One region of the Halomonas sp. M4R1S46 genome, then DNA from elsewhere that is predicted to be linked to it. Evidence: predicted binding sites of a transcription regulator. Region 1 holds the regulator's gene; each other region holds the start of a gene.
What was found. Region 1 encodes sigma-54, which starts transcription at its own class of promoters, with help from an activator protein. Its sites were predicted from a motif close to TGGCACNNNNNTTGCTNT; they were not measured.

Region 1 (9,738 bases):
TGCATGGGGGATCTCCTGGTCGGGGCCGGCCGGCCCGGGCCGGCTAGCCGTTGCCGTCGGCCGGTGTCTGTCGTCGGATGGCCTCGGTGAGGCGGTCGTGGAGCTCCTGCTGGCTCTCGGCGTGGCGCAGGGCGCTGCGGGTTTCGGCGTCGTTCATCACCCCGGCCACCTGGCCGAGCAGGGCGAGGTGGGCATCGTCCGCCTCCTCGGGCACCAGCAGCACGAACACCAGGTCGACGGGATCACCGTCCACGGCGTCGAAGTCCACCGGCTCGGCGAGCCGGAGGAAGCCGGCGATGGGTGCCTTGCAGTGGGGGTTGCGGGCATGCGGGATGGCCACCCCGTGGCCGATGCCGGTGCTGCCGAGGCGCTCGCGGCCGATCAGCCGGCTGAAGACCTCCTGGCTGTCGAGGCTCGGGGTGTTCTGGGCGATGAAGGTGCTGAAGAATTCCAGGACCCGCTTCTTGCTTCCCCCCGGCACCGCGAAGAGCGTGCGCTCGGGGGGCAGGATGGTTTCCAGTGACATGGGGCGGCTCAACGGACGCCGGCGGCGCCCTGAGCGCGAGCCTGGGTCTTTTCCTTGTGCTTGACCAGCTGGCGATCCAGCTTGTCGGCGAGGGCATCGATGGCGGCGTACATGTCACCGTCCATGGCTTCGGCATGAAGATCGGCACCGGCGGCATGCAGGGTGCAAGCGGCCTGCTGGCGTTCCTTCTCGACGGAGAGCGTGACCTGCACGGTCGTGATGTTGTCGTAGTGGCGTTCCAGGCGCGTGAGCTTTTCCTGCACATAGTCACGCAGGGGGTCGGTCAGTTCCACGTGGTGGCCGGTGAGATTGACTTGCATGACACGCTCCTTGCTCCTTGGGTGGTGCCTCGATTGTAACCCTTTTTGGTGCCGTGCAAACCCCCCGTGCCAGGGGCCCTTCCACGCTGTCGACGGCGCCGCCGGACGGCATCAGGCGAGGCGCTTGCGCTGGCTCGACGAGGGGATGTGCATGGCCTCGCGGTACTTGGCCACGGTGCGCCTGGCCACCTCGATGCCTTCCTCGGCGAGCAGGTCGACGAGCTTGCTGTCCGACAGCGGCTTGCGCGGCGGCTCCTCCTGGATCAGCTTGCGGATGCGGGCGCGGATCGCGGTGCTGGAATGGGCCTCGTCACCACCGCCCACCTGGCTGGAGAAGAAGTACTTGAGCTCGAACACGCCCCGCGGGGTGTGGATGAACTTCTGGGTGGTGACCCGGGAGATGGTCGACTCGTGCATCTCCACGGCCTGGGCGATATCGGCGAGGATCAGCGGCCTCATGGCCTCCTCGCCGCGTTCCAGGAAGTCCAGCTGGCGGGCCATGACCTCGCGACCGACGCGCAGCAGGGTGTCGTTGCGGCTGGTCAGGCTCTTGAGCAGCCAGCGCGCCTCCTGGAGGTGGTCCTTGAGGAACTGGTTGTCCTGGCTCTTGTCGGCACGCTTGATCAGTGCCGCATAGTCGGGCTGGATACGCAGCCGCGGCAGCGCCTCCGGGTTGAGCTCGATCCGCCAGCCCTGCTCGCTGGGGCGGGCGATCAGGTCGGGGATCACGTAGTCGCTGTCGCCGGCGGCGAAGGCACTGCCCGGGCGCGGATCGAGGCCGCGTATCAGCGCGATCACCTCGTCGAGCACGGCATCTTCCAGCCCCAGCCGGCGCTTGAGCAGGCGCCGGTCGTTGCCGGCCAGGGCCTCGAGGAACTGGCGGACCAGCCGCCGGGCCTGGGGGAGCAGGGGGGTGTCCTGGGGCAGGGCGGCGAGCTGCAGCAGCAGGCACTCGCGCAGGTCCCGGGCGAAGACCCCGGTGGGCTCGAACTGCTGAAGGCGCAGCAGCACGCCCTCGACCTCGCGGGTGGCGAGCCCCTCCAGGCCCTGGGGGCGCAGCCCCTCGCGCAGCTCGTCGAGGGACTGCTCCAGGTAGCCATCGCCGTTCACGGCGTCGATCAGGCTCTCGGCGATGTGCGTCTCCCGCTCGCCCAGGCCGCTCATGGCCAGCTGCCAGGTCAGGTGGCCCTGCAGGCTCTGGCCGGCGGCCTGGCGTTCGAAGTCCGGGGCCTCGCCGCCACTGCCCAGGCCGGCGTCCTGGAAGGTGTCGGCCCAGTCGCTGTCCACGGCCAGCTCGTCGGGGATCTCGCTGGCCCAGTCGTCGTCCGCGGCCTCGCTGACGGCCTGTTCGCCGAACTCATCCTCCATTTCCAGCATCGGGTTGGCCTCCAGGGCCTGCTGGATCTCCTGGCGCAGGTCCAGGGTGGAGAGCTGCAGCAGGGCGATGGCCTGCTGCAGCTGGGGGGTCATGGTCAGCTGGGTGCCGACGCGGAGTTGCAGGGAAGCCTTCATGGCCATGGGGGGATCCATTCGACTGGCGATGAAGCCACCACCCTAGTGCGCCGGAGGGAGGCATGCAAGCCCCGAGGCTAGCAATTAGCGTGCCAATGGCAAACAGCGTGCCTGTCGTCGCTTGGCGACATTATATCAGTAACTTACCAATAAGGGTCGGCTCACAGGCGGAAGTCCTGGCCCAGATAGACGTCGCGGACCTTCTGGTTGGCGAGGATTGCCTCGGCATCGCCCTCGGCGATGATCTGGCCGTCGCCGACGATGTAGGCCCCGTCGCAGATGTCGAGGGTCTCGCGCACGTTGTGATCGGTGATCAGCACGCCGATCTCGCGGGCCTTGAGCTGGCGAATGATGCCCTTGATCTCGCCCACCGAGATCGGGTCGACCCCGGCGAAGGGCTCGTCGAGCAGGATGAAGTCAGGTTCGGTGGCCAGGGCGCGGGCGATCTCGACTCGCCGACGCTCGCCGCCGGACAGGCTCATGCCCGGGTTGTCGCGGATATGGGTGACGTGGAAGTCCTCCAGCAGCTGCTCCAGGCGGGCCTGGCGGCCGGCGCGGTCGAGGTCCCGGCGGGTCTCGAGGATGGCCATGATGTTGTCGGCCACGGAGAGCTTGCGGAAGATCGAGGCCTCCTGGGGCAGGTAGCCGATGCCGGCCCGGGCGCGCTCGTGCATGGCGGTGCCGGAGAGGTCCCGGTCGTCGATGGCCACCGAGCCCGCATCGGCCCGCACCAGGCCGACGATCATGTAGAAGGAGGTGGTCTTGCCGGCGCCGTTGGGGCCGAGCAGGCCGACGATGCGTCCCTGCTCGATCTCCAGGCTGATGTCGTGCACGACACGGCGACGCTTGTAGCTCTTGGCGAGGTGGCGGGCGCTGAGGGTCTTCATGGGGCGTCCTGCTGCTCCGGCTCCAGGGTCATGCGGACCCGCTGGCGCTCGTCGACCCCCTCGGCCGCGGAACGGGCCTGGACCACGCGGCGGTCGAGGAAGTACTCCAGGTAGCCCCCGTCGAAGGTGTCACCCCCCTGGTGCAGCTCGGCCTGGTCGATCAGCTCGATGCGGCGCTCGGCCACATGGTAGACCACGGTACGTCCCCAGCCGCGCACCAGCGGCTCGTCGGGGGCGGGCTTCTGCTCGAGGTAGGCCCGCTCCCCGGTGGCGGTGGCCCGGGTCAGCCGACCGGCCGCATTGCGCTGGATCTCGACGCGCTCGCCGGTCAGTTGCATGCTGCCCTGGGTGATCGTCACGTCGCCGCGATAGACGGCCGTGCCGGCGCGATCGTCCAGGTCGAGACGATCGGCCTCGACCTGGATGGGGGCGCTGGCATCGCCCTCCAGCGCCAGCGCCGGGCCGGCGGCCAGGGACAGGGCGGCGAGGCTCAGGGCCAGCAGGGTCGCGGGGGGCGGTCGCATCATGGCTCGGGGTCCTCTGGGGTGGTCGGCGGGTGATGGCCGCGCACATTGTCGGCCAGCCGGGCACGATTGTCATGGATCCAGGCATCGAACCGCTCGCCCCGCATCCGCTGCGGGGGCTGGCGGAGCAGGGCCGGTGTCTCGCTCCAGGCATGCCCGGTATCGGCGTCGTAGTGAAGGGCCTCGGTTTCCAGGTGCCAGCGCTCCCGGGGGGCCGTGAGCCGGGCGTCCCCCTCCAGCAGCAGGGGGTTGCCGCCGGCGCCCAGGCGCCCGCGGGCGGCGGTGGCCAGCCAGCGTCGCCCGCTGTCGTCGCGCAGTCGGACGTCGGGCGTCTCGAGGCGGGTGACGTCATCGTCGGGGGTGTGCACCAGGCGCGGGGTCTCGAGGCGCTGGTGGGGACGGCCCTGGGCATCGAAGCGGGTCAGGCGCGCGTCCTCGAGGAAGTAGTCCGGCTCGCCGGCGGCATCCCGGGGCACCGCGCCCGGGCGCGAGGCCTCGCGCTGGTCGAGCAGCGCCAGGCCGCCGCCCAGGGCGAGCAGCACCAGCAACAGCCAGGTCCGGAACCCGGGGCGCGGCAGGCGCATGGCGTCAGGCCTTGCCGTGCAGGTAGGTGTCGAGTACGGCGTCCCAGTGTCCCTGGGCCTGCAGCAGGGTGTCGCAGATCTCGCGCACCGCGCCGTGGCCGCCCTCGCGCTCGGTCACCCAGTCGGCGTGCTGGCGGATATAGCTCGGCGCGCCGGGCACGCTGATGCCGACGCCGGCCTGGCGGATGGCGGCCACGTCGGGCATGTCGTCGCCGCAGTAGGCCACCTGCTCGAGGCCGATGCCCAGTCGGGTGCACAGCTGGCGCAGCGTCGGCAGCTTCTTCTCGATGCCCTGGTAGAGGTGCTGGATGCCCAGGGCGGCGGCGCGGCGGCTGACCATGGGCGAGTCACGCCCGGTGATCAGGGCCACCTCGATGCCGGCGCGGTGCAGCAGCTTGATCCCATGGCCGTCCAAGGTATGGAAGGCCTTGGTCTCGCCGCCGTCGGACTGGAAGTAGAGGCGGCCATCGGTCAGCACGCCGTCCACGTCCATGGCCAGCAGGCGGATACGACGCAGGCGGTCGACGAGACCGGGGTCCATCAGGGGGGCATCGAGGGTCATGGGAGCTCCTTGGGGTCAGATCACGCCACTGGCGAGCAGGTCGTGCATGTGCAGGGCGCCGACCGGGCGTCCCTCGTTGTCCACCACGGCCAGGGCCGTGATGCGGTTGTCATCCATGATGCGTACCGCCTCGGCGGCCAGCATGTCGGGGGCCACCCGCTTGCCGGGCACGGTCATCACCGCATCCACCCGAAGCCCGGTGAGGTCGCTGTGCTGGTCGAGGGTGCGGCGCAGGTCGCCGTCGGTGTAGACGCCGGCCAGCCGGCCGTCGTCGTCGACCACGCAGGTGAAGCCCAGGCCCTGGCGGGTGATCTCCAGCAGCGCATCGCGCAGCGGGCTGCCGAGTGCCACCCGGGGCAGGCGGCTGCCCTGGTGCATCAGGTCCGCGACCCTGAGCAGCAGCCGCTTGCCGAGGCTGCCGCCCGGGTGGGAGAGGGCGAAGTCCTCGGCCGTGAAGCCCCGGCACTCGAGCAGCGCCACGGCCAGGGCGTCGCCCAGCGCCAGGGAGGCGGTGGTCGAGGAGGTGGGCGCCAGGTCCAGCGGGCAGGCCTCGCGCTCGACGCCGGCGTCCAGGTGGGCGTCGGCATGGCGGGCGAGGGTCGAGCCGGGGCGGCCGGTCATGCTGATCAGGGGCGTGCCGAGGCGCTTGAGCAGGGGCAGCAGGGCGGTGACCTCGGCGGTCTCGCCGGAATTGGACAGCGCCAGGACCACGTCGCCGGGGGTGATCATGCCCAGGTCGCCATGGCTGGCCTCGCCGGGATGCACGAAGAAGGCCGGCGTACCGGTGCTGGCCAGGGTGGCGGCGATCTTGCCGGCGATGTGTCCGGACTTGCCCATGCCGGTGACCACGACACGGCCGCGACAGGCCAGGATCAGCTCGCACGCCCGTTCGAAGTCGCCATCCAGCCGCTCGATGAGGGCGGCGATGGCCTGCTGTTCCAGGGTCAGGGTGCGCACGGCGCTGTCGAGAAGGCCGGCGGCGGGAGTCGAAGTGTCGTCAGTCATGGCGGTGATTGTTGCCCGTTGCGGGGATTGTCTCAAGTGGTCAGGCAGCGGCGCCGACGAAGCGGTCGGGGCTCCACAGCCGGCCGATGAAGCCGAGGAGTACGGTGAGCGAGGGAACCAGCATGGCGAGGGCGGGCGTCCGGTGGCTGAAAGGGCGCCCATTGAACCTGTTGCGTCCCGCCGGCGCAAGCCGCGACACCCCGGCGCTGGCGCCCCGGGACCCCGTTAGGATACGATGTTCGATAATTTTACAGGGAAGGCTAGTGGATGACCGATTCCCCTCTCGTCGAAGTGGAGGGCCTGCACTTCTCCCGCGGAGAGACGGAGATCTTCCGTGGCATCGACATGGCCGTGCCCAAGGGCAAGATCACGGCGATCATGGGCCCCAGCGGCACCGGCAAGACCACCCTGCTCAAGCTGATCGGCGGCCAGTTGACGCCCGATGCCGGGCGGGTGCACATCGATGGCCAGGAGGTGCACGCCCTGTCGCGCAAGGCGCTGTTCCGGCTGCGTCGGCGCATGGGCATGCTGTTCCAGAGCGGGGCCCTGTTCTCGGATCTCGATGTCTTCGAGAACGTGGCCTTCCCCCTGCGCGTGCATACCGACCTGCCCGAGGCGATGATCCGTGACCTGGTGCTGATGAAGCTCCAGGCGGTCGGGCTGCGCGGCGCCCGGGAGCTGATGCCCGCGGAGCTGTCCGGGGGGATGGCGCGGCGCGTGGCGCTGGCCCGTGCCATCGCCCTGGATCCCGAGCTGATCCTCTACGACGAGCCCTTCGTCGGCCAGGACCCCATCTCCATGGGCGTGCTGGTCCAACTGATCCGGCGCCTCAACGACGCCCTGGGGCTGACCGCGGTGGTGGTTTCCCACGACATCAAGGAGACCCTGTCCATCGCCGACTATGTGTATGTGATCTCCGACGGCCAGGTCATGGCCCATGGCACCCCGGAGAGCCTCGACGTGAACCGCGACCCGCGGGTCAGCCAGTTCATTCACGGTGAGCCCGACGGTCCGGTGCCCTTCCACTACCCGGCCGTGGACTTCCATGCCGACCTGCTGGGCACGGGAGGGCCGCGATGATCGAGCGCATCCGCCATCTCGGCCGGCTGGGCTGCGAGGTGCTCGAGGGCCTCGGCCGGGCCGCGATCTTCCTGGGCCTGTCGGTCGTCGGCCTGCCCTCGGCCGAGGGCCTCCGGCTGTGGCTGCGCCAGATGCACTTCGTCGGGGTGATGTCGCTGGCCATCATCCTGGTCTCGGGACTGTTCATCGGCATGGTGCTGGCCCTGCAGGGTTACACCATCCTGGTGGACTTCGGGGCCGAGGATGCCCTGGGCCAGATGGTCGCCCTGTCGCTGTTGCGTGAGCTCGCGCCGGTGGTCGCCGCGCTGCTGTTCGCCGGGCGGGCGGGGTCGGCCCTGACCGCCGAGATCGGCCTGATGAAGGCCACCGAGCAGCTCACCAGCATGGAGATGATCGGCGTCGACCCCCTGCGGCGTGTCGTGGCGCCCCGGCTGTGGGCCGGCTTCGTGGCCCTGCCGCTGCTGACCATCGGCTTCAGCGTGATCGGCATCTGGGGCGGTCAGCTCGTCGGGGTGCAGTGGCTGGGGGTGTTCGAGGGCTCCTACTGGGGCAACATGCAGGCCAGCGTCGACTTCCTCGATGACGTGGCCAACGGCCTGATCAAGAGCCTGGTGTTCGCCCTGGTGGTGACCTGGATCGCGGTGTATCAGGGGTATGCGCTGATCCCTACCTCGGAAGGCATCTCGCGGGCCACCACCCGCACGGTGGTCTACGCCTCCCTGGCGGTGCTGGGGCTGGATTTCCTGCTGACCGCGCTGATGTTCGGGGAACTGTCCTGATGGCGGCCTGCCGGCAGGGCCCGAGGCAGGCCACCCCGACGCGTCCCTCCGGCGGGGCGGGGGCGTCGGGTGCGTTGCGACTTTTTGGAGACATGGAATGAAACGCAGCAAGACGATGGAGCTGGGGGTCGGCCTGTTCATGCTGGCCGGGATCCTCGGCCTGATATTCCTCGGCCTGCGCGTCAGCGGCCTGAGCCTGGAAGCGCCCGGTGACAGCTTCCGGCTGGAGGCCAATTTCGCCAATGTCGGCGGCCTCAAGCCGCGGGCCCGGGTGACCATGGCCGGCGTCACCGTGGGCCGGGTCGAGACCATCGAGCTCGATACCGAGTGGTATGACGCCCGGGTGGTCATGAAACTCGACGCCGAGCTCGAGGGCGCGCTTCCCGAGGACAGCACGGCGGCGATCCTGACGTCGGGGCTGCTCGGCGAGCAGTACGTGGGCCTCTCCGTCGGCGGGGCCCCCGAAACGCTGGGCGACGGGGACCGCATCCGCGATACCCAGTCGGCCCTGGTGCTGGAAGAACTCATCCAGCAGTTCGTGTCCAACATGATCGAGGAGTGATGACGATGCCCCTGCCTTCCCCGTTCGCCCGGTGCCGTACCGGGCTTCTCGTCCTGGTGCTGATGCTGGCCGCGCTTCCGGCGCTGGCCCAGGGGGCGACCTCGCCGGAGCAGTTGATCCGTGACAGCGTCGACGAGTTGATGTCGCGCATCGAGGGGCGCGAGAGCTATTTCGCCGAGCACACCGAGGAGCTCGAGACCATCGTCGACGACAGCCTCGCCGGCATCGCCGACTTCCGCTATATCGGGGCCAGCGTCATGGGGCGCTACTTCCGCAATGCCACCCCCGAGCAGCGCTCGCGCTTCGCCGAGACCTTCCGCCAGACGCTCATCGACACCTACGCCAAGGGCCTGGTGACCTTCGACTACCGCGAGGTGCGGGTCCTCGACAACCAGGACGCCAGCCGCTACGAGGACCAGGCCAGCGTGGCCATGGAGGTCGTCGCCAAGGATGGCACCGTCTATCCCGTCAGCTACACCCTGCGCCTGGACGACGACCGGTGGCAGGTGGTCAACGTGATCGTCAACGGCATCAACCTCGGCCTGACCTTCCGCAACCAGTTCGACGAGGCCATGCGCGCGCAGAACCGCGACTACGATGCGGTGATCCAGGGCTGGGCCCCGGAGCTGGAGGTCGAGGAGCTGGAGCAGGGCGGCCAGGGATGAGCCTGCTGCTCGAGAATGGCGACAACCGTCTCGAGGCGAACGCGGCCACCCTGGCGGTGACCGGTGAGGTGGACTTCGACGGGGCGGCGGCCCTGGCCGCGGCCGGTCGCGCCTGGCTCGCCGAGCGGCCCGGGGGCACCCCGGTGACCTTCGACCTGTGCGGTGTCGACCGGGTCAGCAGCGCGGCGATCAGCGTGCTGCTGGAATGGACCCGCCAGGTCCGCGCCCGGGGGCTCGAGCTCGAGGTGGTGCGCCTGTCACGGCCCCTGGCCCGACTCACCCAGGTGGCGGGGCTGGACACCCTGCTGCCCGTGGAGGTCCCCGCCGACGCGGTGGAGGCCTGAGGGACGAGGTTCGAGGGGTTCCTCGCCCCTTACCCCTTGCTCCTCTCCCACGCGCCCGTCGCCAAGCGCGCCGCTTTTCTTTACCATGACGTCTCCCGTTATCCCGCCGGGCGGCGCCTGCCGCCGCTGGCGTATCCACCGATCCAACACACAAGCGAGGGTTCGATGCATCCCAGTGAGGTCAAGGCGCTGCTCGAGAGCCGACTCGACGGCTGCGAATTTCATATCCAGGGCGAGGGCTGCGACTTCCAGGTGGTCGCCGTGGGCGAGGTGTTCGAGGGACTGTCCCGGGTCAAGCGCCAGCAGCTGATCTACGGGGCGCTGTCCGAGGAGATCGCCTCCGGCGCCCTGCATGCCGTGACCATCCGCACCTACACCCCCGAGCAGT
Region 2 (9,738 bases), 1.7 Mb from region 1:
GTCGGCGCAGGCGGCAACGCCGGGGCCGTGGCCGCCGGCTTCCTGTTCCGCTCCGAGGCCCTGACCTACCAGCAGGGTCTGTTCTACCTCGGGGTGGCGGTGATCATCGCCTCGCTGTGCGCCCTGCTGGTGCGCTTCTCCCCCGAGGTCGAGGCCGAGGAGAGCGCCGCCTACCAGGAGGCGGCCGGCGCCCAGCCCTCGGCGGCCCTGTCGCTGCGCTGAGTTCCCCCCGCCGGGGCAGGGACGCCCCATCGCCTTCGCCACGCCATCGCCGCCTCGCCGCGGCGGTGGCGTTCGCATTTGCAGGCGGCCGCGGTTCTGGCCATGCTGGAAGCGGGTAGTGACCGGACAAGGGGAGAAGCGCATGGTGGATCGTGTATTCCTGATCACGGGGGCGTCCAGCGGGATCGGCGCGGCCACCGCCCGGGCCGCGTCCCGGGAGCGCTACAAGCTGGTGCTGGCCGCCCGCTCCGAGGCACGGCTCGCCGGCCTCGCCCAGGAGCTCGGTCCCGAGAACGTGCTGGCCGTCGGCATGGACGTGACCGACATGGCCGCCCAGCAGGCCATGGTGGAACAGGCGCTGGAGCGTTTCGGCCGTCTCGATGTGGTCTTTGCCAATGCCGGCCGCGGCGGCTCCCCCGGCGGCTTCAGCGGGGCCGACCACGAGGCCTGGCGCGACATGATCCTCACCAATATCTACGGCGTGGGCCTGACCGTGCAGGCCACCCTGCCGGCCCTGCGCAAGAGCCGCGGCCATGTACTGCTCACCGGTTCCGCCGCCGGCCGCGCCACCCTTCCCGGCTCCATGTACGGGGCCACCAAGTGGGCGGTGACCGGACTCGGCTACAACCTGCGCGAGGAGTTGCGTGGCAGCGGCATTCGCGTGACCCTGATCGAGCCCGGCATGGTCGACACGCCCTTCTTCGACGAGCCCCCCGAGCATGCCCTGCACGACAGGGACATCGCCGAGGCGGTCCTCTACGCGGTCGGCCAGCCCGAGCACGTGGACGTCAACGAGATCCTGGTGCGCCCCACGCCGCCCCGGCTCGATGACTGACGCCACCTTTCCCCCATGACGACAGGAGCCACGCCATGACGATCGCCATCGGTGACCGCCTTCCCGACATCACCATCAAGACCAACGGTCCCGAGGGACCGAAGGATCTTTCCACCGGCGACTTCTTCGCCGGCCGCCGGGTGGTGCTGTTCGCCGTCCCCGGCGCCTTCACCCCGGGCTGTTCCAACACCCACATGCCGGGCTTCGTGGTCCGCGCCGACGATATCCTCGACGCCGGTGCCGATGCCATCGGTTGCCTGGCAGTGAACGACGCCTTCGTGATGGACGCCTGGCAGAAGGACCAGAACGCCGGGCGCTTCACCATGCTGGCCGACGGCAACGCCGAGTTCACCCGGGCCCTGGGCCTGGAGATGGATGCCAGTGCCGGCGGCATGGGCACCCGCAGCAAGCGCTTCGCGCTGATTGCCGACGATGTCGTGGTCGAGTACCTCGGCGTCGACACCCAGAAGGGGGTGATCGAGGCCAGCAGCGCCGACACCGTCCTCGCCCGGCTCAAGGACTGACCCGAGGCCGTGGCCCGCACCGAGGAGACGACCATGCACGATGCCATGACCCTGCGCGGCAGCTGCCTGTGTGGCGCCGTGACCCTGGCGGTGGAGGCCGCCCGGCAGAACATCGGCGCCTGCCACTGCCGGATGTGTCGCACCTGGGGCGGCGGCCCGCTGCTGGCCCTGGAATCGGTCTCCCGCGTCGAGATCGAGGGCGAGAACAGCGTGAGCGTGTTCGCCTCCTCGGACTGGGCCGAACGCGCCTTCTGCCGCCACTGCGGCACCCACCTCTTCTATCGCCTGAGAACCGGCGAGCACTATGCCGTGCCGGCGGGGCTGGTCGATGACGGGGAAGCCTGGACCTTCGATACCCAGATCTTCATCGACGAGAAGCCGCCCTGGTACCACTTCGCCAACGCCACCCGCGACCTGACCGGACGCGAGGTCTTCGAGGCGTTCGAGGCGCGCAAGGACTGAGCGGCCCCGGGACCACGCGATCTCGGCGGTCCCGGGACCGAACGCCCCCTCCCGCCGACGCCCCCTTGCCCCGGTCACGCCGGGGACAGGGGGGCGTGCCGCATCCGCCGCGCGACACGCCCTGGCCGAAACGGGTGACGCCCGCCTTCCCGGCTGGCTATATTAAGAAAGCATGAATGAGCGAAAGCGACCGACGTCGAGGACGCCCCCGATCACAGGCAAGGAGATCCCTGATGCGACACCTATTCCCCCTGGCCTGCCTGGCCGCTGGCCTGATGGCGGGCGCGGCCGGCGTCCAGGCACAGACCGAGCCCTCGCCCGGCGACGAGCAGGTCACTACCCAGTCGGGGCCACGCGTGGTCGGTGAGGTCTTCGAGTATGCCACCGGCGGCACCACCTATGAGGGCTACCTGGCGCGCAATGCCAGCATCGACCAGCCGCAACCGGCGGTGCTGGTGGTGCACGAATGGTGGGGGCTGGACAGCTATGTCCGCACCCGCGCCGATCAGCTGGCGGCGCTGGGCTTCGTGGCCCTGGCGGTAGACATGTACGGCGACGGCCGGCTGGCCGCCCATCCCGCCGAGGCCCAGGAGTTCTCCAGCCGGGTGATGCAGGACTGGCCGGCGGCCCGCGCCAGGCTCGAGGCGGCGATGGCCAGGCTGGGCGAGCACCCGGCGGTGGCCGATGGCGGCATGGCGGCGATCGGCTACTGTTTCGGCGGCAGCGTGGTGATGAACATGGCGCTGTCCGGCATGCCCCTCGAGGCCGCCATCAGCTTTCACGGGGTCCCGACGGTGGCGGTGAAGATGCCCCAGGCCTTCGAGGGCAGCGTGCGCATCCACAACGGCGCCGAGGACGGCTTCGTCGCCCGCGACGACCTGGTGGCGATGGCCCAGGCCCTCAAGGCCCAGGGTGCCGACGTCGAGGTGACGAACTACCCCCTGGCCAGGCACGGCTTCACGAACCCCGAGGCCGATGCGTTCGCCGCGCAGCACGACCTGCCGCTGGCCTATGATGCCGCCGCCGATGCCGCCTCCTGGCAGGCGGCGCTGCTGACCCTGGACGCCGCCCTCAACGACAACGACTGACCGGACGAGGCCCCATCGGGCGTTCCCTCCGGAAATCGCGGAAATCGGGGACGGGTACGTATTTCCGTCCCGCACAGCCAACCGCAGGTCGAGATGTCGCCGGCGACGTCAGGCGGCATCGACCCCGAGATGATCGACGGGGAAATCGGGGACGGGTACGTATTTCCGCGTATTTCCGCCCCACCCAGCCAGCCGCAGGTCGAGATGTCGCCGGCGACGTCAGGCGGCATCGACCCCGAGATGATCGATGATCCAATTGGATTCCTCGAACCGACGCATGGCGTGTTCGGGAGTCCAGCGCTGCTCATCGAGCGTTTCCGGGTCCCATTCGCTGCGCTCTGCGCCGAAGAAGTCGCCTCCGTAGATATGGATCGCCGCGGTCAAACGGGGAATCGGGTTGATCACCGAATGAATGATGTCGTGCTTCAGCGGCGCGGCGTCGCCGGCGGCCAGTGCCTTGGCGCCCACTGCCTCGATGTTCCCGTTGCTGCCTGAAACCCGCCGCCAGAAAATATTGTCCTCGCGACCGGTATAGATGCCGATCACCGCCCACATTCGATGGTCGTGTGGCATGAGCGTCATGTAAGGCGCCCACACCATGTTGATGATGGTCAGCTCCTCCGAGCGATAGAGCGGGTAGAGCCCGCCGCGTGTCGGTTCCCCGAGTGCCTGGAGAATGGCGGCCGGATCGGAAACCGCTCTCGCGACCACTTCGCGCACCCGCCGGGGGGATTCGTCGGCGGCAAGCGCGCTGCGACAATCGGCGATGAACTGTTCGGTGTCAAACATGATGGGTACCCTCCTCTACCGTGCGCCTCGACCGCCAACCCTGGTGTTGCCGCGAGAGAGATTCGGGAACCCACGGTGTCCCGGACAGTCGTGACGCTCGTGGAACTACGGGCGACGAAGTGAGAGATCCCGTGACTTCACCATCGGCCACCTGGAGTGATACTTCCAATGCATTTATTGTTTTAAAAATGATGCAATTTTCATATCAAGCATGAACCTTCGCCACCTGAGTACCGGCGTCGCCGTGGCCGACGCCTTCAACGGCAGCGACTGACCGGACGCGCCAGGCATCACGCGCGGGCTTCCTCCCTCAGGGTTGACGGGCCTCTGACGGCGCCATGGCCGCCGGGCTGGTCTCGACCTTACTCACCACGCTGCCCACCACGATCAGGCAGGGCGACGGCAGCGGGTGGGCGGCGAGCTTGTCCGGCATGTCGGCCAGGGTGCCGGTGAGCGCCGCCTGGTCGGACAGGCTGGCGTTGGCCACCAGCATGATCGGCCAGTCGTCGGGCAACCCGGCACCGCGCAGGCCGGCGCAGATGGCCGCGACCTTGGCCAGGCCCATGTAGAACACCACGGTCTCGTCGCGGCGGGCGAGCGCGGCCCAGTCCGGGGCGCCGCCCTCACGGCACAACTGGGCGGTGACAAAGCGCAGCTGCTGGGCGTGGCCACGGTCGGTCAGCGGGATGCCCATGCCGGCGCAGGCCGCCGAGGCGGCAGTGATGCCGGGCACGATGTGCGCCGGCACGCCGGCCTCGGCCAGCGCGGCGAGCTCCTCGCCCATGCGCCCGAACACCCCCGGGTCACCGCCCTTGAGGCGCACCACCGCCTTGCCCTGCCGTGCCAGGTCGACCAGCAGCGTGCCGATCTCGGCCTGGGGCACGCTGTGATGGCCCCGCGCCTTGCCCACGTAATAGCGTTCGCGACCGGCGGGCACCAGGGACAGCACCTCATCGCCCACCAGGCGGTCGTAGACCACCGCGTCGGCCTGCTGCAGCAGCCGGGCCGCCTTGAGGGTCAGCAGCTCGACATCGCCGCTGCCGGCGCCGACCAGGTAGACGCTGCCCGGGCGGCAGCCCCCCTGCCGGGAGAGTCCCGGGACCTCGGGTGCGCCTCGCGGTACCCACGGGGCGGCCCGCCACCGCGAGGCGTCCCGGCCCAGCCGCACCAGCGCGCCGGCGACGCGCCCCACGACGTCAGACCACTTGGACGGCTTCAGGCTTCTGCTCGGAGCGCGCATGGGCCCCCTCCTCTTCGATCAGGGATTTCAGTTCGGGGATACAGCTGCCGCACTGGGTGCCGCAGGCGAGTCGCGCGCCCAGCGCCTCGACGCTGGCATCGCCCGCGCGGATGGCGGCGACGATGGCGGCCTGGCCCACTTGGTGGCAGCTGCAGACCAGCGGGCCGTTGGCGGCGGCACCGTCATCGCAGCCGGCCAGCAGCCGACGGCGACGCCCGTCCCCCAGGGGTAGGCCCTCGGCCGCCTCGGCGAAGCGTGCGTCGAGCCAGGCCAGGCCCGGCAGCTCGGCGGGCGGCCCCACCATCAGCCACCAGCGCAAGCGGCCGTCCTCGAGGCCGGCCGCCCGCCAGCGGCCGGTGGCGGGATCGTCACACCACAGCGAGGCCGGCACCGGCAGGATCTCGGTGAGGCGTCCCAGGCCCGTCTCGCCCTCGCCCCAGGCCAGCTGCCAGCGGTCGGCATGGGCCAGCGGGATCCGCGTCCAGTAGTCGGCGCTCTGCCGCACGGTCCCGGCGACCTCGAGATCCCCCGCGACCACCAGGGTGGCCTCGCAGGCCGTGGCCAGCGGCGTCACCGCCACGGCGCCGTGCTTGGCCTCGGGCTGGCCGGAGAGCGGATCGACATGGGCCGCGAGCAGGCTGCCGGCCAGGGCCCGGGCCGAGAAGCGATCGGTCCAGTGGATGGGCACGAACACCTCGCCGCGTCGCTGGCCGCGCGACAGCCTGACCCGACCACGGTACTCGCCGGTGGCGCTGGTCAGGCGCGCCAGTTGCTGGTCGCCGAGCCCGAGCGCCTGGGCATCCTCCGGGGCGATCTCGATGAAGGGTTCGGCCCGGTGGTTCATCAGCCGGGCCGCGCGGCCGGTGCGGGTCATGGTGTGCCACTGGTCGCGCACGCGCCCGGTGTTGAGCCGCAGCGAATGGGTCGCGTCGAGCGCCTGGATGGGCCCCCGAGGGCGCACCGGAAAGAGCCTGGCGCGCCCGTCGGCGGTGGCGAAGCGACCCTCCTCGAACAGCCGGGCGGTGCCATGGGGGGCGGCGGCGGTCACCGGCCACTGGATCGGCGCCAGGGCGTCGTAGCCCTCGCGATCCAGCTCGGCCAGCGCCGAGATATCGAACATCCGGGCACGATGGCCCGGGTGGTCGGGCGCGTTCTCGAAGCCGGAGAGCCGGGCGTGCTCGGCGAAGATCTCGCCGGGATGGGCATAGGCGAAGGCCTCGCCATAGCCCAGCCGCCGCGCGACCTCGCCGATGATCCACCAGTCGTGACGCGCCTCCCCGGGCGGGGGCAGCAGCCCCCGCTGGCGGGAGATGCGCCGCTCGGAGTTGGTCACGGTACCGTCCTTCTCGGACCAGGACGTGGCCGGCAGCACGATATCGGCATAGGGCAGCAGGTCGGTGTCGGCCATGCACTCGGAGACGATCACCAGCGGGCATCTGGCCAGGGCCGCCCGTACCCGGTCGGCATCGGGCAGGCTGACCACGGGGTTGGTGGCCATGATCCACAGGGCCTGGATCTCGCCGCGTTCGATGGCCTCGAACAGCGCCACCGCCTTGTGACCGGGTCCCTCGGGCAGGCTCGGCTCCAGCGTGTCGGTGGCCCAGAAGCGGCGCACCCGATCGAGGGCGCCGGGACTGTCATAGTCCATGTGGGCGGCCAGTTGGTTGGCCAGACCGCCCACCTCGCGGCCCCCCATGGCGTTGGGCTGGCCGGTGATGGAGAAGGGACCGGCACCGGGCAGGCCGAGCTTGCCGCCGGCCAGGTGGCAGTTGATGATGGCGTGGCACTTGTCGGTGCCGCTGGACGACTGGTTGATGCCCTGGGAGTAGAGGGTCACCACGTGCAGCTGGCTGGCAAACCAGTAGAAGAAGGTCTCCAGGCGTTCCGGGTCGACATCGCAGTCGGCGGCGATGGCCTCAACGGAGCCGTCGTCCTCGCGGGCCGCGGCCAGCGCCGCATCCAGCCCGGTGGTGTGCTGTTCCAGGTAGACCCGGTCGAGCTTGCCCTTGGCGGCCATCCAGGCCAGCAGGCCGTTGAACAGGCGGGCGTCGCTGCCGGGCCTGAGCCCCAGGTAGAGGTCGGCGATCTCGCAGCTGTCGGTGACCCGCGGGTCGATCACCACCACCCGCATCAGCGGGTTGCGGGTCTTGGCGGTGCGCAGGCGCTGGTAGAGCACCGGATGGTTCCAGGCCAGGTTGGAGCCCACCAGCACCACCAGCTCGGCCTCCTCCAGGTCCTCGTAGCTGCAGGGCACGGCGTCGGCGCCCAGCGAACGCTTGTAGGCGGCCACGGCCGAGGCCATGCACAGCCGCGAGTTGGTATCCAGGTGCGGCGTACCGAGAAAGCCCTTGAACAGCTTGTTGGCGACGTAATAGTCCTCGGTGAGCAGCTGCCCGGACAGGTAGCCGGCCACCGCCGGGTCGCCGGCAGCCTCGCGGGTCGCCTGGAGCCGTTCGGCCACGGCGTCGAGCGCGGTGTTCCAGTCGACCTCGACACCGTCGACCCGGGGGCGCGTCAGACGCCCCTGCGCGCCCAGGGTCTCGGCGAGCGCCGAGCCCTTGACGCACAGGCGGCCGAAGTTGGCCGGATGCGTGGCGTCGCCCTCGACGCCGACCATGCGGTCGCCGTCGATGTCGGCCAGCACGCCGCAGCCGACACCGCAGTAGGGGCAAGTGGTTCGCGCCTGATGCATAACGCCCTCCTCGATCGTGGGTCCCAACGACGACGCCCACCGCCGCACGGGTGGCCAGCGCGGCGGTGGGCGTCGTTGCCTGGGGCCACCGTCATGGCGGCCCGGGAGATGATTGCCCAGTATCAAGCAAGCCGCGTGCCAACAGGCCCCGGACCCGCCGTGGCGGGACCTCCGGGCCGGCGAGGGCCGGGCCTTCGCGCCGCCCTGCACCAGCCGGGGCCGTCGGCGCCCGATTCCGCACCGCTGCGGTGCAACATTCCCCCGGCGATCGATGGCGACGGCGCCAGGACCGGCGCCCGACCCCGAACCTTGCCGGCATCGCGGCATCTGGAATGTATCTTGCATTGCTTCCTGCAAACGACCGATGCAACGAGCCACGCCCTATGCCCCAGCCCCTGAAAATCCTGCTGGTCGATGACGAGATCGTGCGCGCCGCCATGGTCGAGGAGGCCCTCGCCCAGGAGGGCCATAAGGTCGTCTGCCGCCTGCAGAGCCCGGCCAGCCTCAACGAGATGGTCGCGCGTCACGCCCCCGATGTGGTGATCATCGACATGGAGTCCCCCGATCGCGACACCCTCGACAGCATGTCCCTGCTGAATCGCGAGAACCCGCGTCCGGTGGTGTTCTTCGCCGACCAGCACGAGCCCGACACCATGCAGGCCGCCCTGGAGGCCGGTGTCAGCGCCTATGTGGTGGACGGCCTGGTGCCCAGCCGGGTCAAGGCGATCCTCGAGGTCGCCATCGCCCGCTTCGCCTCCTTCCAGTCGATGCGCACCGAACTCGACAAGGCCCGCGGCCAGCTGGCCGACCGCAAGCGCATCGAGCGGGCCAAGGGACTGCTGATGAAGCACCAGGACTGCGACGAGGAACAGGCCTACCGCATGCTGCGCAAACTGGCCATGGACCGCGGCCAGCGCATCGGCGAAGTGGCCGCCAACGTGATCGATATCCTCGAACGACTGGAGAAAGGCCTATGACCGCGAGTCGCACCGCCGGGCTCGAGCGCCTGACGCTGGGCGTCATTCCGCTGCTGGATGCCGCCCTGCCGATCATCGCCCGCGAGGGCGGCTTCTTCGCCGCCGAAGGGCTCGACGTCGCGCTGTCACGCGAGAATGCCTGGTCGACGCTGCGCGACAAGCTCGCCGCCGGCCTGCTGGACGGCGCCCACATGCTGGCCCCGCTGCCCCTGGCCATGAGCCTGGGGATCTCCGGCGCCGCCTGCGAGACCCTGGCCCCGCTGGTGCTGGGACGTAACGGCAACACCCTGGTGCTGTCGCCACGCTGGAGCGAGGGCATGCCCTCGCCGGAGGCCGCCGCCCCGCAGGGTGACGCCCCGGATCCCGCCGTCAGTGCCCGCGACTTCGCCCGGCGCCTGCGCCATCGCGGCGGACCGCCCCCCTGCCTGGCCATGGTCCATCCCTTCTCGTGTCAGCACTACCAGCTGCGCGAATGGCTGGCCCTCGGCGGCATCGACGCCGACCGCGAGGTCAAGCTGGTGGTCCTGCCGCCGCCCCGCATGGCCGAGGCCCTGGAGGAGGGGCGCATCGACGGCTTCTGCGTCGGCGAGCCCTGGGGCAGCCTGGCCCAGCACCGGGGGGGCGGTCGCATCGTCGCCAGCGGCGCCCGGCTCTGGCCGGACCATCCCGAGAAGGTGCTCGGGGTCACCGCGGCCTGGGCCGAGCGCCACCCCGCGACCCTCGCCGCCCTGATCCGGGCCCTCACCGGGGCCGCCGACTGGCTCGGCGCCTCGCCCGAGCATGCCCGCCGGGCACGCGACTGGCTGGCCCTGCCCCCCTACCTGGACCGGGCCGTGAGCCACCTCGAGACGCTGGCACCCGACACGGGCCCGGCACGGCAACGGCTCGGTGGCGACCTGCGCCCCTCCG
Region 3 (9,738 bases), 1.1 Mb from region 1:
TGGCGACGCGTTGCCTCATGGCGTGTCTCCCGGGAAGCGCAGGGCGACCCTCAGTCCGCGGCCGCCGCTGCCGTCCTCGAGGATCAAGCGGGCACCATGGGTGCGGGCGATGCCGTCGACGATGGCCAGTCCCAGGCCGGAGCCGTCGGGGTCATCGCTGCCGCGATGGAAGGGCCGCAGCATCAGCAGGCGGCGCTCGGCGGGGATCCCGGGCCCGTCATCCTCCACTTCCAGGGTCGGCGGCGAGGCGTGGGTGCGCACGGTGATGTGTCGGGCGCCATAGCGCCTGGCGTTGTCGATCAGGTTGCCGAGTGCCTCCTCCAGCTGCCAGTCGAGCCCCTTGACCGTCACCGGCGACGGCGAGGCCTCGACCCCCAGGTCGACCCCGTCCCGGTGGCAGGCGTTCCAGTGAGTCCTGACGGCCTGGCGGGCCAGAGTGTTGAGGTCCAGCACGGCCAGCTCGGGACGATACTCGGGATTGTCGAGGCGCGTCAGCGACAGCAGTTGGATGGCCAGGCGCGAGGTGCGCACGCTGGTGGTGTGCATGGCCTCGAGGGCCTCCCGCCAGCGGGCCGGGTCGTCCTGGCGCAGGGCCAGCTCGGCCCGCGCCGACAGGCCCGCCAGGGGGGTACGCAACTGGTGGGAGGCGTCGCCGATGAAGCGTTCCTGGTTGGCGCGGACCCGGCGCATGCGGGCCAGCAGGTCGTTCAGGGTCTCGCGCAGTTCCGCGAGCTCCCTGGGCAGGCTCAGCGCCAGGGGAGCCAGGGTGCGCGGGTCGCGGGCGCGGATGGCGCGGCGCAAGCGGGTGAGAGGGGCAAGAGCGGCGCGAATCGCCAGCAGCAGGATCACCACCGCCAGGGCCGCCATGGTCAGGATATAGGCCAGGTTGCCGCGCAGCAGTTCGGCGGCCAGGCGCTCGCGCCCCTCGCGGGTATGGGCGACCCGTACCTCGAAGCGCTCGCGCTGTCGCCAGTCCTCCAGGCGCGCCCGGCGGACCCCCTGTCGCAGCGCCAGGTCGCGCCAGACGATATCGCGGTAGAGCAGGCCATCGGCGCGCTCGCCGACCTGTCGGGGGTCGCCGGGCAGCTCGGCGTTGCCGGTGACGAATCGGCCCTGGGCATCGTAGAGGGCATAGAAGACCCGCTCCTCGGCGTCGGTGGCGAGCATCTCCAGGGCGGCGGGGGGGAGGTCGAGCCACAGGCGCTGTTCCTGCCACTGCACCTGTTCGGCGATCGCCAGGGTGGCGGCCTCGAGCAGGCGGTCATAGGCGCGGTCGGCCGTGCGGCGGGCATCCATCCAGGCCTGCAGCACCATCAAGCCGCCCAGGGCCAGCAGGGGCAGCAGCAACCAGCTCAGCAGCCGTCGGTAGAGGCTGTCCCGGCGGATCACGTGGCCTCCAGCAGGTAACCCAGACCGCGGACCGTGCGCAGGGCCACACCGCCATCGGCCAGGCGCTTGCGCAGGCGATGGACATAGACCTCGATGGCATTGTCGCCCATGGGCTGGTCCTGGAAGGCCTCCTCGGCGAGTCGCGCCTTGTCCACCGGCTCGCCGGCGTGACGCATCAGGCAGGCCAGCAGGCGTTGCTCCCGGGGCGGCAGTGCCAGGGGCGTGTCGCCGAGGGTGAAGCGCTGGGCCAGGCCGTCGAAGCTCAGGGGGCCGACCTGCAGCTGCTGGCCGCGCTCGCGGCGGCGTAACAGCGCCCGCACGCGCGCCTCCAGCTCGTCCAGGGCGAAGGGCTTCGCCAGGTAGTCGTCGGCCCCCAGGTCCAGCCCGCGCACCCGGTCCTCGATGGCGCCGCGGGCGGTGAGGATCAGCACCGGGGTGTCGCGGTCGTGGGCGCGCAGGGCCGCCAGCACCTCCAGCCCCCCGCAGCCGGGCAGGTTGAGGTCCAGCAGCACCAGCGACAGGCCATGCTCCGGCCCGGTCAGGCGCTCCCGGGCCGCGTCGCCGTCGGCCAGGTGGTCGACGTCGTGGCCCTCGAGGCGCAGGGCATCGACCAGCGTCTCGGCCAGCAGGTGATCATCCTCCACCAGCAGCAGTCTCATGGGGTCGTTTCCTCCTCGGCCTGAGGTGCCTCCAGGCGGCCGCGTGCCGCCTCCAGGGCCCGGTGCCACGTACCGGCCGGCTGGCGGCCGGCGGGGCCCGACAGCGACAGCCAGAAACGCGGCTCGTCGGGGCCGGTCGTCAGCGCCAGGCATTCCATGTGGCCCCCGGGCAGGACCGGGCGCGGGTCGTCGTCCTTGGTGGTCGGCCAGCGGCTGCCGGGCCTCAGGTCATGGCGCAGGTCGCTGGCCGGCAGGGCCACCAACCGACACTCGGCCTCGCCGTGGCGCGCCTCCAGCAGGGCCGCGGTCTCCCCGGTTTCAGCGGCCAGGTGCTCGAGCTGGGGCTGGACCCTGGCCGCCAGGTGTCGTGATGGGGCATGCCGCCGGGCCAGGCGGACCGGGCTGGAGCCGAGTCGCCAGCGGCCGTCGGGGCTACGCTGCACGTAGTCGAAGCGTTCCAGCGAGCCGAGCAGCCGCAGCAGGGTGCTCTTGTAGAAGCCGGTGGCCTGGGCCAGCTCGGCCAGGCTGAAGGCCTCCTGCTCGGCGTCGAAGGCCTCGAGTACCGTCAGGGCCCGCTCCACCGCTTCCACGCGATCCTGCGCCATTCTGGGGGTCTCCGGGGTCGGGAGGAGGGATGCAACTTTGGTCGCAAATTCACGGCCAGGCGTTGACCCCGACCAGCGAGGCGCCTAGCTTTCTATCCTGAAGAACGTGGTTCTGCCTTACAGAATTGTAAGCCAGTCGTCAGCGTTCGACAAGTCCAACGTTTCGTTCCACCGTCCAGGGGACCACAACAATGTCCAAGAGTACGCCGCTCAAACTCATCGCCGTCGCCGCCTTCACCGTCAGCGCCGGCTCCGCCATGGCCTTCGAACCCGAGGGCAAGGTCGAGTGCCTGGCCCCCGCCGACCCGGGCGGCGGCTGGGACTTCACCTGCCGCAGTGTCGGCAAGGTGATGGAGGACCTGGATATCGTTCCGCGCAGCGTCCAGACCATCAACATGGCCGGTGCCGGTGGCGGCGTGGCCTTCGGGCATACCGTCAGCAAGCGTGCCGGCGACGAGCAGTTGCTGGTGGCGGCCTCCACCGCGACCACCACGCGACTGGCCCAGGGGCAGTTCCCGAACATGAACGCCGACATGGTCAACTGGATCGGCGCCCTCGGGGCCGACTACGGCATCATCGCCGTGTCGGCGGATTCCGAGTACGAAGATCTCAATGGCCTGATGGATGCCCTCAAGGAAGATCCGCGCGCGGTCAAGTTCGCCGGCGGCAGCGCCAAGGGGGGCTGGGATCACCTCAAGGTGCTGATCGCCGCCCAGGCCGCCGATGTCGAGAACCTGCCGCGGATTCCCTACCTGTCGTACAACAACGGCGGCGAGGCACTGACGCAGGTGATCGGGGGGCACGTGGACGCCTTCACCGGTGACATCACCGAGGCCCAGGGCTTCATGGAATCCGGTGACCTCAAGGTGCTCGCGGTGCTGTCCGAGGAGCGCCTGCCGGGCGAGTTCTCCGATATCCCGACCGCCATGGAGCAGGGCATCGATGCCCTCGGCCCCAACTGGCGCGGCTTCTACATGCCGGCCGACATCTCCGACGAGGCCAGGCAGTACTGGGTCGATGCCATGGACACCATCTATGAAAGCGAGGAGTGGCAGAGCGTCATGACCCAGAACGGCCTGATGCCCTTCCATATGAGCGCCGGTGAGTTCGAGACCTTCGTCAAGGACCAGATCGCCGAGATCGAAACCCTCTCCAAGGACATCGGGCTGATTCAGTAATGACCTTCAACGACCGCATCTTCGGGGTCCTGATGATCGCCCTGGCCGTCGCGTACGGCTGGGGCACGACCCAGTTCCCCGAGCCGTTCGGCGGGACCGAAGCCGTCGGTCCCGAGACCTTCCCGCGCCTGCTGGCCGTCGTGCTGGCACTCTCCAGCCTGTACATGGTCGTGCGGCCGGATCCGGATAACGCCTGGCCGTGGAGCCGCACCGGCATCGAGCTGATCGTCGCCGTGGTGGTGTTGATCCTCTACGCCGCGCTGCTGCAGCCGCTGGGCTTCATCATCAGCACGACCCTGGCGGTGGGCACCCTGTGCTGGCGCATGGGCTCCGCCCCGGTGCGAGCCTTCGTCACCGGCGCGGCGTCGGGCGTGGTGGTCTTCCTGCTCTTCAACTTCGCCCTCGACCTGGCGCTGCCGCTGGGCCTGCTCTCGTTCCTGGAGGTGAGCTGATGGAGACCCTTGGCTTTTTGATGGATGGCTTCGGTGTCGCGCTGGCACCGCATAACCTGATGTTCGCGCTGCTCGGGGCCTTCCTCGGCACCCTGATCGGCGCCCTGCCGGGGCTCGGCCCGGCCAATGGGGTGGCGATCCTGATTCCGTTGGCCTTCACTCTCGGCCTGGCCCCGGAAACCGCGATGATCATGCTCACCTCGGTCTATGCCGGCGCCATGTACGGCGGGCGCATCTCGTCGATCCTGCTCAACATTCCCGGCGACGAGCCGGCGATGATGACCTGCCTCGACGGCTATCCGATGGCGCAACAGGGCAAGGCTTCCGAGGCCCTGGCGATCTCCGCCGTGGCCTCCTTCATCGGCAGCCTGGTCGCCACCATCGGGTTGATCCTGCTGGCGCCGTTGCTCGCCGACTTCGCCCTGACCTTCGGCCCGGCGGAGTACTTCGCGCTCTTCCTGCTGGCCTTCGCCACCCTCGGCGGCATCACCGGCAAGAACCCCATGAAGACCGTGGTGGCCGCCGCCATCGGGTTGATGATCGCCACCGTGGGCATCGACAACACCGGCGTGCAGCGCTACACCTTCGGTACCCTGGAGCTCTACGAGGGCGTGGACTTCATCATCGCCATCGTCGGGTTGTTCGCCATCTCCGAGCTGCTGTTCTTCATCGAGGAGAAGGCCGGCGGCGGCAAGGAGAAGATGGCCGTCAACAAGCTCACGCTCAGCTGGAAGGACATCCGCAACATCCTGCCGTCCAGCTTCCGGGGCGGCGTGCTGGGCTTCATCGCCGGGGTGCTGCCGGGCGCCGGCGCGTCCCTGGGCAGCTTCATCGGCTATACCCTCGAGAAGAAGATCGTCGGCAAGAAGGGCTACTTCGGCAAGGGCGACCCGCGCGGCGTGGCCGGGCCCGAGGCCGGCAACAACGGTGCCTCCAGCGGGGCCCTGGTGCCCATGCTGACCCTCGGCGTGCCGGGCAGCGGTACCACCGCGGTGCTGCTGGCACTGCTGATCTCGCTGAACATCACCCCCGGGCCGCTGATGTTCACCCAGAACGCCGACATCGTCTGGGGCGTGATCGCCGCGCTGCTGATCGGCAACTTCCTGCTGCTGGTGCTGAACATCCCGCTGGTGGGCATCTTCGTCAAGCTGCTCTCGGTGCCGCCGATGTACCTGCTGCCGGTGGTGACCATGATCGCCTTCGTGGGCATCTACTCGATCAGCAACACCACCTTCGACCTCTACTTCATGGTGGCCTTCGGCGTTGCCGGGTACATCTTCCGCAAGTTGGAGATCCCGCTGGTGCCGATCATCCTCGGCCTGCTGCTGGGGCCGGAGATGGAGAAGAACCTGCGCCATGCCATGGACATCTCCGACGGCGACTGGACCATCCTCTGGGACAGCGGCCTGGCCATCGGCCTGTGGGTGTTCGCCGGCCTGGGGCTGATCCTGCCCTATATCGTCGGCCCGCTGCTGCGTCGCCGCATGCAGCTCCAGACCGGCACGGGGGGGCCGGAGGGCGACTGATCGCCCGATATTCCCCGCAGCGCCACGAGGGGCGCCGGCCAGGCCGGCGCCCCTCGTGCTTTCCGGGCGGCCGAACCCGGCCTGCCTCATGCTACGGGCTACGAGTGCCCGTCTCAGCCTCGGCCGTGGCGGACGCTTTGCCCCATGACGGTGCGTTCGTCGCTCTCGCGTACTCGGATGGTGCAAAAGCCCACTCGCTCAGCGGCGCCGATGGTGCAAGCGGGCATCCGGATACCTCTTTGTGTACAAAACAACCATCTGATAAGAAACGGTTTTTTGGTGGCTTCACCAGATTGGTACGCGACTTGCTGAGGGAGAGGCAATAGCCACCGGACGCACAGGACCCTTGTCGATGACGGCCATCCCGCGCGCCATCCCTTCCCACCCCGAGTCGGGCCACCGCTTCGATGCCGGCCGCCGCTGGGCGGCGTCGCTGGACCTCGGCTTCTCGGCACGGGATGGCGTGACCCGTCTGGCCAGGGCGCGTCACCAGGGGCCATTGCGAGTCCAGCGCCCCTTCTATCCGGAAGGGCGCGATGCGGCAGGCCGCCCCGGCGCCTGCCACCTCTACCTGCTGCATCCCCCGGGCGGCCTGGTCAGCGGCGATGCGCTGCGCATCACCGCGGATGTCGAGATGGGAGCTCATGCGCTGCTGACCACGCCGGCCGCCAACAAGCTCTACATGGCGGACAGCCACGGCGTTGCCTGGGGCCAGCATACCCGGCTGCGCGCGGCAGACGGCGCCGTCCTCGAATGGCTGCCCCAGGAAACCATCGCTTTCGACGGTTCCCGGGGCGTGCAGCGCACGACCATCGAGCTTGCCGGTGGGGCCCGTTGCCTGGGCTGGGAGGTGCTGGCCCTGGGACGCCCGGCCAGCCGGCTTCCCTATGTCAGTGGATGCATCGAACAGCGCTTTCGCCTGCTCCGCGATGGGCGGCCGCTATGGCTGGAGCGCCAACCCCTCGACCCGGCCCACCCGCGCTTCCGGGGGCGCTGGGGGCAGGGGGGCGCGAGCGTCCAGGCGACCCTCTGGGCGGTGGGCCTGAGCGAGGAGAGCGATGCCATCGAGGCGCTCCGCGGGCGGCTCCCCGCGAACCCCTGCTGGGCGGTGACGGTGCGTCACGGCGTGCTGTTGCTGCGCTACCTGGGCAATGACCGCAACGAGGCCTGGCGGCTGTGCGAGGCGGCCTGGAAGGTCTTGCGACCGAGGCTGATCGGCCGGGAGGCCTGCGTGCCGCGGATCTGGCGGACCTGACAACAGCCGGAACCTTGAAGCTGGAAGTCCCCGTGATCTGGCTAAGGGGGTTCTTCGAGCTTCTCGCTTCCAGGCGCGCAGCGCCGCTCTTCCAGCTTGGTTGCGACAGGCTTGGCATCGAATGAAAGCGACATGGTTTGGGAGCTACCGCGATGGAACTCACCCCGAGAGACAAGGACAAGCTGCTGCTCTTCACCGCCGGCCTGTTGGCCGAGCGGCGCCGGGCTCGCGGCCTCAAGCTGAACTACCCCGAGGCGGTGGCGCTGATCAGCTGCGAGGTCATGGAGGGGGCGCGCGACGGCAGGAGCGTCGCCGAGCTGATGAGCGCGGGACGCGAGATCCTCGGCCGCGACGACGTGATGGAAGGCGTGGCCGAGATGGTCGACGAGGTGCAGGTCGAGGCGACCTTTCCGGACGGCACCAAGCTGGTCACGATCCATGACCCGATTGTGTGAAGGAGGGGAGTGCGGGGTAAGGGGTATGGAGTTACCCCTAACCCTTAACCCCTCACGGCGACTGCAAGGAGCCACGACATGATTCCCGGTGAATATCAATTGAAGGACGGCGAGATCGCGCTCTGCGAGGGCCGCGAAAGGATCAGCCTCGAGGTCGCCAATACCGGCGACCGGCCGGTACAGATCGGCTCCCACTACCACTTCGCCGAGGCCAACCCGGCCCTGGTCTTCGATCGGGCCCGGGCGCGGGGCTACCGCCTGGATGTCGCCGCCGGCACGGCGATTCGCTTCGAGCCCGGCCAGGTCCGGGAGGTGACGCTGATCCCCTATGCGGGGAGTCGGCATATCTTCGGCTTTCGCGGCGAGGTGATGGGTGTGCTGGACGACCGGCAGGGAGGTCGCTCATGACGTCCGGGAAGCAGATCAGCCGCCAGGCCTATGCCGATATGTACGGACCGACTACCGGCGACCGGGTGCGCCTCGGCGACACCGCGCTGTGGATCGAGGTGGAGCGGGATGCCACCCACTACGGCGACGAGGTGAAGTTCGGTGGTGGCAAGGTGATCCGCGACGGCATGGGGCAGAGCCAGCGTGTCGATGATGCCGTGATGGATACCGTGATCACCAATGCCCTGATCCTCGACTGGTGGGGGATCGTCAAGGCCGACGTGGGCCTCAGGGCGGGGCGCATCGCCGCCATCGGCAAGGCCGGCAACCCCGACACCCAGCCAGACGTCCAGCTGGTCATCGGGCCGGGCACCGAGGTCATCGCCGGGGAGGGCAAGATCCTCACCGCCGGTGCCGTCGACGCCCATATCCACTTCATCTGTCCCCAGCAGGTGGAGGAGGCGCTGATGAGCGGGGTCACCACCATGCTGGGGGGCGGGACCGGCCCGGCCACCGGCTCGAATGCCACCACCTGCACCCCGGGGGCCTGGCATATCGGCCGGATGCTCCAGGCCGTGGACGGCCTGCCGATGAATATCGGCTTTCTCGGCAAGGGCAACGCCAGCCTGCCGGAAGCCCTGGAAGCCCAGCTCGAGGCGGGGGCCATGGGCCTCAAGTTGCACGAGGACTGGGGGACCACGCCGGCCGCCATCGACAACTGCCTCGGCGTGGCCGAGCGCTACGACGTCCAGGTGGCCATCCATACCGACACCCTCAACGAGTCCGGCTTCGTCGAGGACACCCTGGCCGCCTTCAAGGAACGCGGTATCCATACCTACCATACCGAGGGCGCGGGGGGCGGCCATGCGCCCGATATCCTCACCGCCTGTGCCAAGCCCTACGTGCTGCCGTCGTCGACCAATCCCACCCGGCCCTACACGGTGAACACCATCGACGAGCATCTCGACATGCTGATGGTCTGCCACCACCTGGATCCGGCGATACCCGAGGACGTGGCCTTCGCCGACTCGCGCATCCGTCGCGAGACCATCGCCGCCGAGGACATCCTCCACGACCTGGGCGTGATCTCGATGATCGCCTCGGACTCCCAGGCCATGGGGCGGGTCGGCGAGGTGATCTGCCGCACCTGGCAGACCGCCCACAAGATGAAGCTGCAGCGTGGGCTGCTGCCCGAGGATCAGGCGCGCGGTGCCGACAACTTCCGCGCCAGGCGCTATATCGCCAAGACCACCATCAACCCGGCCCTCACCCATGGCATCGCCCATGAGGTGGGCTCGGTGGAGGTCGGCAAGCTGGCCGATCTGGCGCTGTGGGACCCGGCCTTCTTCGGCGTCAAGCCGGCGCTGATCCTCAAGGGCGGCATGATCGCCGCCGCCCCCATGGGCGATCCCAATGCCTCGATCCCCACGCCCCAGCCGGTGCACTACCGCCCCATGTTCGGTGCCTTCGGCCGGGCGGCGAGCCGCTCCCGGCTGACCTTCGTCAGCCAGGCCTCCCTGGACGCCGGCATCAAGGACCGGCTCGGGCTGGACAGCGACCTGGCCGCCTGTCGCGATGTCAGGCAGGTGAGGAAGGGCGACATGAAGCTCAACGATGCCTGTCCCGCCCTCAGCGTGGACCCCCAGACCTACGAGGTGCGTTGCGACGGCGAACTGCTGAGCTGCGAGCCGCTGGCCGAACTGCCCCTGGCCCAGCGCTATCACTTGTTCTAGCACGCCTGCAGCGCAGGAGGAGTGTGGGGTAAAGGGTAAGAGAGAAGGGGGCGGAGTCACTCCTCACTCCCAACCCCAGACTCTTCACCGCCCCACCCA

Region 2: the regulator sigma-54 is predicted to act here: its motif matches at 7,976-7,993, upstream of OCT48_RS13540 (nitrate reductase).
Region 3: the regulator sigma-54 is predicted to act here: its motif matches at 6,104-6,121, upstream of OCT48_RS10970 (urease accessory protein UreD).

What each region holds. Positions count from the first base shown of each region.
Region 1 covers NZ_CP107008.1:1,220,776-1,230,513, forward strand. The annotation lists gene rapZ (RNase adapter RapZ) at 1-5, opposite strand, end outside; gene ptsN (PTS IIA-like nitrogen regulatory protein PtsN) at 44-526, opposite strand; gene hpf (ribosome hibernation-promoting factor, HPF/YfiA family) at 535-846, opposite strand; gene OCT48_RS05780 (RNA polymerase factor sigma-54) at 958-2,364, opposite strand; gene lptB (LPS export ABC transporter ATP-binding protein) at 2,520-3,245, opposite strand; gene lptA (lipopolysaccharide transport periplasmic protein LptA) at 3,242-3,772, opposite strand; gene lptC (LPS export ABC transporter periplasmic protein LptC) at 3,769-4,353, opposite strand; gene OCT48_RS05800 (KdsC family phosphatase) at 4,358-4,915, opposite strand; gene OCT48_RS05805 (KpsF/GutQ family sugar-phosphate isomerase) at 4,931-5,920, opposite strand; gene OCT48_RS05810 (ATP-binding cassette domain-containing protein) at 6,188-7,000, shown strand; gene mlaE (lipid asymmetry maintenance ABC transporter permease subunit MlaE) at 6,997-7,779, shown strand; gene mlaD (outer membrane lipid asymmetry maintenance protein MlaD) at 7,877-8,341, shown strand; gene OCT48_RS05825 (phospholipid-binding protein MlaC) at 8,347-9,006, shown strand; gene OCT48_RS05830 (lipid asymmetry maintenance protein MlaB) at 9,003-9,350, shown strand; gene OCT48_RS05835 (BolA family protein) at 9,516-9,738, shown strand, end outside.
Region 2 covers NZ_CP107008.1:2,883,739-2,893,476, forward strand. The annotation lists gene OCT48_RS13505 (NarK family nitrate/nitrite MFS transporter) at 1-222, shown strand, start outside; gene OCT48_RS13510 (SDR family oxidoreductase) at 365-1,057, shown strand; gene OCT48_RS13515 (peroxiredoxin) at 1,093-1,581, shown strand; gene OCT48_RS13520 (GFA family protein) at 1,615-2,043, shown strand; gene OCT48_RS13525 (dienelactone hydrolase family protein) at 2,277-3,131, shown strand; gene OCT48_RS13530 (hypothetical protein) at 3,351-3,920, opposite strand; gene cobA (uroporphyrinogen-III C-methyltransferase) at 4,231-5,160, opposite strand; gene OCT48_RS13540 (nitrate reductase) at 5,117-7,852, opposite strand; gene OCT48_RS13545 (ANTAR domain-containing response regulator) at 8,236-8,829, shown strand; gene OCT48_RS13550 (CmpA/NrtA family ABC transporter substrate-binding protein) at 8,826-9,738, shown strand, end outside.
Region 3 covers NZ_CP107008.1:2,313,486-2,323,223, reverse strand. The annotation lists gene OCT48_RS11005 (ABC transporter substrate-binding protein) at 1-19, opposite strand, end outside; gene OCT48_RS11000 (sensor histidine kinase) at 16-1,389, opposite strand; gene OCT48_RS10995 (response regulator transcription factor) at 1,386-2,048, opposite strand; gene OCT48_RS10990 (IclR family transcriptional regulator) at 2,045-2,653, opposite strand; gene OCT48_RS10985 (Bug family tripartite tricarboxylate transporter substrate binding protein) at 2,845-3,831, shown strand; gene OCT48_RS10980 (tripartite tricarboxylate transporter TctB family protein) at 3,831-4,283, shown strand; gene OCT48_RS10975 (tripartite tricarboxylate transporter permease) at 4,283-5,809, shown strand; gene OCT48_RS10970 (urease accessory protein UreD) at 6,162-7,064, shown strand; gene ureA (urease subunit gamma) at 7,217-7,519, shown strand; gene OCT48_RS10960 (urease subunit beta) at 7,598-7,927, shown strand; gene ureC (urease subunit alpha) at 7,924-9,639, shown strand.